2 linked regions of the Tardiphaga sp. 709 genome follow. The protein of the gene in region 2 binds, or shares a complex with, the protein of the main gene of each other region. Links are inferred from orthologs where the notes say so. Each region holds a gene or a part of one and is shown on either strand. Other genes may lie near its edges.

The links.
Region 1: the proteins of eno (region 2) and RSO67_RS03280 are in contact, whole or in part, in a solved structure (PDB 2FYM), measured with the Escherichia coli proteins. The link is inferred for Tardiphaga sp. 709 from one-to-one orthologs.

Annotation. Positions count from the first base shown.
Region 1 is NZ_CP135529.1:606,221-610,257, reverse strand. The notes cover bases 6-3,726. They hold RSO67_RS03280 (Rne/Rng family ribonuclease), read right to left. Parts: upstream 3,368-3,726; coding sequence 206-3,367; downstream 6-205. Other genes in these bases: RSO67_RS03285 (dicarboxylate/amino acid:cation symporter), read left to right, coding at 6-129. Outside these bases: more of RSO67_RS03285, read left to right, coding at 1-5. UniProt on the Escherichia coli protein: Endoribonuclease that plays a central role in RNA processing and decay. Required for the maturation of 5S and 16S rRNAs and the majority of tRNAs. Also involved in the degradation of most mRNAs.
Region 2 is NZ_CP135529.1:102,245-105,454, forward strand. What follows is about bases 193-3,086. They hold eno (phosphopyruvate hydratase), read left to right. Parts: upstream 193-944; coding sequence 945-2,228; downstream 2,229-3,086. Other genes in these bases: RSO67_RS00525 (NUDIX hydrolase), read right to left, coding at 193-298; queF (preQ(1) synthase), read right to left, coding at 337-816; RSO67_RS00540 (glycoside hydrolase family 113), read left to right, coding at 2,440-3,086. In the rest of the region: more of RSO67_RS00525, read right to left, coding at 1-192; more of RSO67_RS00540, read left to right, coding at 3,087-3,210. UniProt on the Escherichia coli protein: Catalyzes the reversible conversion of 2-phosphoglycerate (2-PG) into phosphoenolpyruvate (PEP). It is essential for the degradation of carbohydrates via glycolysis.

The sequences.
Region 1 (4,037 bases), 500 kb from region 2 along the record:
ACGGGCAACGGCATTGCTACGGTGTTCGTGTCGTGGTGGGAAGGCGAGCTTGATCACGACACGATGCACGCCAATCTCAACAAGACCATTGATCCGTCGGATGTGGAAACGGCAATCACGACGGACTGATTCGCAGTAGATCGCAGCACTAAAAAAGCCGCCCGGTTTTGCCGGGCGGCTTTTTCGTTGTTGCGTTGGAAGGCGCTTAGTCGCTGCCGAGGACGCGTGACCACCAGCCAGCTTTGCGCGGCTGGGCTTCGGCTGCTGGCGCTGCGGCCACAGGAGCAGGTGTCGGCTCCGGTGTAGTGGCCACAGGCGCTGCAGCGGGCTGCGGCTCCGGAGACGTCGAACCGAAGTTGACCTTCTCGCGCACCGTCGAGCGACGGCGTGCTGCAGCCTTGTCATCTTCCTGCGGTGCCGCGGCTTCCTGCACGGGGGAAGGTGCTGCGACAGGAGCAGGGGCAGCCGGCGCCGGCTCAGGCGCTGCCGGAGCGAACATCGGCACGGCGTCGTGACGGCTCTGTTCGGCCTGTGGCTGTGGTGCGGCATAGGACGTCACGGCGTCCGGAGCTGCGTGCTGGCGCGTGTCCTGACCTTCGAGATCGGCCACAGCATCGCTGGCTTCCGAGCTCTGCGTCGGTCCGAGTTCATCGGAAATCGATCCGGCCAGACCTTCGTCGTTACCACCACGCCGACGACGACCGCCACGACGACCGCGGCGACGCGGACGTCGCTCGCCATCGGCCGGCTGGTCGGTACGGGCTTCACGGGGCTGATCGTCGGTCTCGTCGTCTTCGCCTTCGCTGTCGTCGCCAACGGTTTCGACGTTACCTTCAACCGCGCCTTCAGCGGCGTTCTGGAACTCGCCGCCCTCGCGACCGGGGGCGCCGCCCTCGCGGGCTTCGCCCGAGCGACCACGACGGCGCCGACGACGCTTGCGCTTGCGCCCATCACCGTCTGCATCGCCAGCGGCGCTTTCACCCGAGGTCTCGTCGTCGGTGAGACCTTCGGTCTCCTCGGTCTCGATCTCGGCTTCCGTCTCGAACAGGTCTTCGTCGTCGAAGGGTTCTTCTTCCAGCGGCGGCGGGAAGGCCGCAACCTGCGCCGCGAGCAGCGCCTTGGCGGCTTCAAGCGTATGCACCTGTTCGCCGCGGTCGATCACGAAGGACTGCTGACCGCTGACATTCGGATCGGCGATGACGGCGAGCGTCACCTTGAAGCTGTTTTCGAGATCGCGCAGATGGCCACGTTTGTGGTTCAGCACATAGAGCGCGACATCGGTGCGGGTGCGCACAATCAGGTTATGCGTGGCGCCCTTCATCAGGGTCTCTTCGAGGCCGCGCAGCAACTGCAGGGCTACTGACGAGACCGAGCGGACATGACCGCTGCCGCCGCAATGCGGGCAGATATCGGTGGAGCTCTCCAGCACGCTGGCGCGAATGCGCTGGCGCGACATTTCCAGCAAGCCGAAATGCGAGATGCGGCCGACCTGGATGCGCGCGCGATCCTGCCGCAGGCAGTCGCTCATCTTGCGTTCGACAGCGCGGTTGTTGCGCTTCTCGTCCATGTCGATGAAGTCGATCACGATCAGGCCGGCGAGATCGCGCAGGCGGAGCTGACGCGCGACTTCCTCGGCGGCTTCGAGATTGGTCTTCAGCGCGGTGTCTTCGATGTGGTGCTCGCGGGTCGAACGACCCGAGTTCACGTCGATCGAGACCAGCGCTTCGGTCTGGTTGATGACGATGTAGCCACCTGAGCGGAGCTGCACGGTCGGCGAGAACATCGCGTCCAACTGGCTCTCGACGCCCATGCGCGAGAACAGCGGCTGGCCGTCGCGATACTGCTTCACCGCGCGCACATTGCTCGGCATCAGCATGTGCATGAAGTCGCGCGCTTCCTGATAGCCGGCTTCGCCCGCAACCTGGATTTCGTCGATTTCCTTGTTGTAGAGGTCGCGCAGCGAACGCTTGATCAGCGAGCCTTCCTCGTAGACGAGGGTCGGGGCCTGCGACTTCAGCGTCATGTCGCGGACGGTTTCCCACATCCGGATCAGGTATTCGAAGTCGCGCTTGATTTCCGGCTTGGTGCGCGAGGCACCGGCGGTGCGCAGGATGATCCCCATGCCTTCCGGCACGTCGAGGTCCGACACCACTTCCTTGAGACGCGAACGATCCTGTGCCGAGGTGATCTTGCGCGAGATGCCGCCGCCACGGGCAGTGTTCGGCATCAGCACGGCGTAGCGGCCGGCGAGCGACAGGTAGGTGGTCAGCGCAGCGCCCTTGTTGCCGCGCTCTTCCTTGACGACCTGCACCAGCATGACCTGGCGGCGCTTGATGACTTCCTGGATCTTGTACTGGCGACGCGGACGGAAGGCGCGCTCGGGGACTTCCTCGAGAACGTCGTCACCGCCGACGGATTCGACCTGATCCTCTTCGGCTTCTTCCTCGCCGTCTTCTTCGTCTTCCTCGTCGTCGTGTTCGTCGCTGTCAGCGGCAGCGGTGTGCTCACCCTCGGCGCGCTCTTCGTGGTGAACGTCCTCGGCATGCGCCGCGTTCTCTTCGGCGTGAGCGGCCTGAATCTGTTCGTCATGCGCGTGATCATCATGCGCTTCGGCGGTGACTGGCGCTGGCGTCTCCGCAACGGCTTCGACCGGAGCAGGCGAGAACCCTGCCGAAACAGGCTGTTCGGTCACAGGCTCGGATGCAACGACCTCGGACACGACGACCTCGGGAGCCGCCGCTTCGGCAGCGACGCTCTCGGACGCGACCGGTGCGGGGGCATGATCGTGGTGATCATGGTCGTGCGCATGATCGCCTTCGGCGTGCTCATGCGCGTGGGTGTGCTCGTGACCGTCATGGTCATGATGGTCGTGATCGGCAGCGTGGTGCCCGTCATCATGGGGATGGCTGTGGACCTCGAAGGCCGGATCGCGCGGCTGTTCGGCCTGCGACGGATCGATCGCTGTCGTATCGACGACGTCGCTCTGCACCCGCTCACCACGGTCGCGGCGACGGGAGTTGCGATGACGTGAGCGCTTACGGTTGGAGCGGTTTTCGGTCTCTTCCTCAGCTTCGCGATGGGCCCGTTCATCCGCCTCGATCAGCGCCTGACGGTCGGCGACCGGGATCTGGTAATAGTCCGGATGGATTTCGCTGAAAGCTAGAAAGCCGTGGCGGTTGCCACCGTATTCGATGAAGGCGGCCTGCAGCGACGGTTCGACGCGCGTGACCTTGGCGAGATAGATATTGCCGCGGAGCTGCTTGCGCTGCGCAGTCTCGAAATCAAACTCTTCGACGCGATTGCCGCGAACCACGACGACCCGGGTCTCTTCCGGGTGGGTCGCATCGATCAACATTTTGTTTGGCATTTGGAAGCTCATGGAGGCGGACGGCATGCGTGGCGGCAAGCGCGTGTCGCGCAGCCGGGTGACGCAACGGTCCACCTGATTCGGGGGTGAGGGGAAGGCCGAAACACAGCCCTGAACGCCGTGCCGATCGCGAGGTCAGTGCGGGGCGACGCGCGAGGCTTGGGCCTCGCATCGGCATAGTTCCCACCTGGGTCTCGGTCGGCATCACAGTCTGGCGCATCAAGCGTCGGCCCGTCTGAACATCTTGGCGGCAAAGGCGCCGCCTTTTGCTGACGTCCGGCGCGCCGCAGAACGCGGTCACCGGCTGTCGCATACTCCGCCCGTAAGGCCGGAATAATCCGTCATGAAGTGTCTAAAGCCGCCCCGGGAGCGAGAAAGGACCTGGGACCGGACACCGCCTGGGCTAGGACCGCCTCTCTGGGCAACCGCGCGCTGCGCTGGTTGTAGAGAGGAGGCCGGAAAACGCTGGATCCACCGATAGATGGTCGGGGGAACGAGCGTTGCACCGGGAGGCTGAACACGACACAACCGGGAGTTAAACCGTCAGCTCTTCGTACATACGAGGAATGGGGGTCGCATGCAAGGGAAGCGTCACAAGGCTGCAACACTCAGGCTTATTCGATACGGCCGACTTAAGCTCCGGTTAACCCTGCAATCCTATTGGGTTAAT
Region 2 (3,210 bases):
CGTGCGATGTTACGAGGTAATATTTCTCGAACGCGCTGACAAACTCGCCATCGGGCATTTGTAGATTGAACTCTCGGTTCGCCACAGGCTCACCGACTGTATCGCGGATCAAGCCCGTTTCTTCCCGGAGTTCGCGAATGGCAGCGTCATGGAAGGTCTCACCTTCCTCTAAACCTCCGCCCGGTGTTGCCCAATAATCTTGGCCGGCGAGGGCACCTGATTTGTGAATAAAACGGAAGAGCAAAACGCGCCCGTCGTTGTCGATGACGAGCAGGCGCGCGGATTTGCGCTGGCGCATGCTTGGATCTTCCGTTGTTTCCCTTTCGGGCTGAGGTTTCATCCCCGCCCGCGATACGGAGCGACGCCTTGCTCGGGCACCCACACGCCCTTGGGCAGCGTCCCGGTTTGCCAGAACACGTCGATGGGGATGCCGCCGCGCGGATACCAGTAGCCGCCGATGCGCAGCCATTTCGGCTTGATGGCCGAGGCGACGCGCTTGCCGATCTCGACGGTGCAATCCTCATGAAAGGCGCCGTGGTTGCGGAACGAGGCAAGATACAGTTTCAGCGACTTCGACTCGACCAGCCACTGGCCGGGCACATAGTCGATCATCAGATGGGCGAAATCCGGCTGGCCGGTGATCGGGCACAGCGAGGTGAATTCCGGCGCGGTGAAGCGCACCACGTAATTGGTGTCTTTCTGCGGGTTCGGTACACGGTCGAGTTTGGCCTGCTCCGGGGAGGTCGGCCATTCCACAGCGCGGCCGAGCTGCAAGTCAGCAGGCAATTTGGGGGATTTGGGGGGTGTTTTTGACATAAATATCTCCGTTGCGGCGGTTCATAGCCAATCCCGGGCCCGTCGTCACGCCAAGCGGGGTTTTCCCGCCGGGAGGCTTGCTGTAGAAGCGGCGCCAACGACCCACCCCCAGCACAAAGAGGGCATCCATGACCGCCATCGTCGACATCATCGGCCGCGAAATTCTCGATAGCCGCGGCAATCCCACGGTTGAAGTCGACGTCGTCCTCGAAGACGGGTCGATGGGCCGCGCCGCGGTTCCGTCGGGGGCTTCCACGGGCGCCCATGAGGCGGTCGAGCTGCGCGACGGCGACAAGTCCCGCTATCTCGGCAAGGGGGTGCAGAAGGCCGTCGATGCCATCAATGGCGAAATCTTCGACGCCATCGGCGGCATGGATGTCGAGAACCAGGTCCAGCTCGACGAGATCATGATCGAACTCGACGGTACCCCGAACAAGTCGCGCCTGGGCGCCAATGCGATCCTCGGTGTCTCGCTGGCCGCCGCCAAGGCGGCCGCGGAATCCTTCGACATGCCGCTGTATCGCTATGTGGGCGGTACCTCGGCCCGCACACTGCCGGTGCCGATGATGAACATCATCAATGGTGGCATGCATGCCGACAATCCCATCGACTTCCAGGAATTCATGATCATGCCGGTCGGCGCGTCCTCCTTCGCCGAAGGCCTGCGCTACGGCGCCGAGATTTTCCACACGCTGAAGAGCGAGCTGAAGAAGGCCGGCCACAACACGAACGTGGGCGACGAAGGCGGTTTCGCACCCAATATCGGTTCGGCCGAAGCGGCACTGGATTTCGTCATGGCCGCCATCACCAAGGCCGGCTACTCCGCCGGCAAGGACGTGATGCTGGCGATGGATTGCGCCGCCACCGAGTTCTTCAAGGACGGCGCTTACGTCTATGGCGGCGAGAACAAGACCCGCAACATTTCCGAACAGGCCAAGTATCTCGCGCAGCTCGTTGCCAATTACCCGATCGTCTCCATCGAGGACGGCATGTCGGAAGATGACATGGACGGCTGGAAGCAGCTGACCGATCTGATCGGTTCGAAGTGCCAACTGGTTGGCGACGACCTGTTCGTCACCAACGTCACGCGTCTTGCCGATGGCATCAAGAACGGCCGCGCCAATTCGATCCTGATCAAGGTCAACCAGATCGGCTCGCTGACTGAAACGCTGAGCGCCGTCGAGATGGCCTACAAGGCTTGCTACACCGCGGTGATGTCGCACCGTTCGGGTGAGACTGAAGACTCCACGATTGCCGATCTCGCCGTCGCCACCAATTGCGGACAGATCAAGACCGGTTCGCTGGCCCGCGCCGACCGCACCGCCAAGTACAACCAGCTGCTGCGCATCGAGCAGCAGCTCGGCACCCAGGCGAAATATGCCGGCAAGGCTGCACTGAAAGCTCTCGCGTAAAGCGCGAGCGCGGCCGTCCAGGCCGAGCAAGAACTACGCGATCAACGCCGTTCGCTGAAATAGCGGGCGGCGGTTTTCATTGAATGACACTGACCGCGTAAGCCGACAACGAGGTTCAATTTGTAGACGTCACCATGATACCCCATTGCGGTCGCGAAGGTATCACGTTGCGGGTTCAGCCTTCTCCAGGCAATGCCGACGGAGAACGCGAATGCCCAACATCTTTAAGGTCCAAGGTTTCGGTGCACTGTCGGAGTGGAATGGACAGTTCTCCAGTGCATCGGCCGATCAGGCGTTTCAGGCCATGGCGTCACTGGGATCAAATTCGATCGCGCTGACGACGCGGATATGGACTGACAGTCGGACCGGCAATGACGTGCTCGCCGTGCCGGCCAAGACCGAAAGCGATGCAAGCCTGCTGGTTGGTTTTCAGAAGGCGCATGCCGCGGGGCTGGATGTTGTTTTCAAGCCGGGCATAACAGGTCTCGACGGCACGATCTCGCACAGTCTGGCGCCTTCGGACGTCGATGCCTTCTTCGCGTCCTACAAGGCCGAGATCGTTCACCTGGCTGAAATTGCAGAGCAAGGCGATGTCGCCAGTTTCGCCATCGGCAATGAGATGAGCAGCCTGTCGGGCGACGCCTATCGCAGTTACTGGACTGATATCATCGGAGCCGTGCGCGGCGTCTATCATGGCGAAGTTACTTACGCGGCGGCAACCGACGAAGCATCCAAGGTCAGCTTCTGGGACCAAGTCGACACGATCGGCATCAACGCCTATCCGCCCTTGACGGCCAGCACCACGCCGACGGTGGTCGATCTCGTGCATGCCTGGAACGAGGTGCCGTATAATCCGTATTACGCCAAGGCTTTCGGCTACCAGTCACCCGTCGATTTCTTTCATTCGCTGTCGATGGATTACGGCAAACCGGTGCTGATGACCGAGGTCGGCTATCGCAGCATCGATGGCACCGCGATCAAT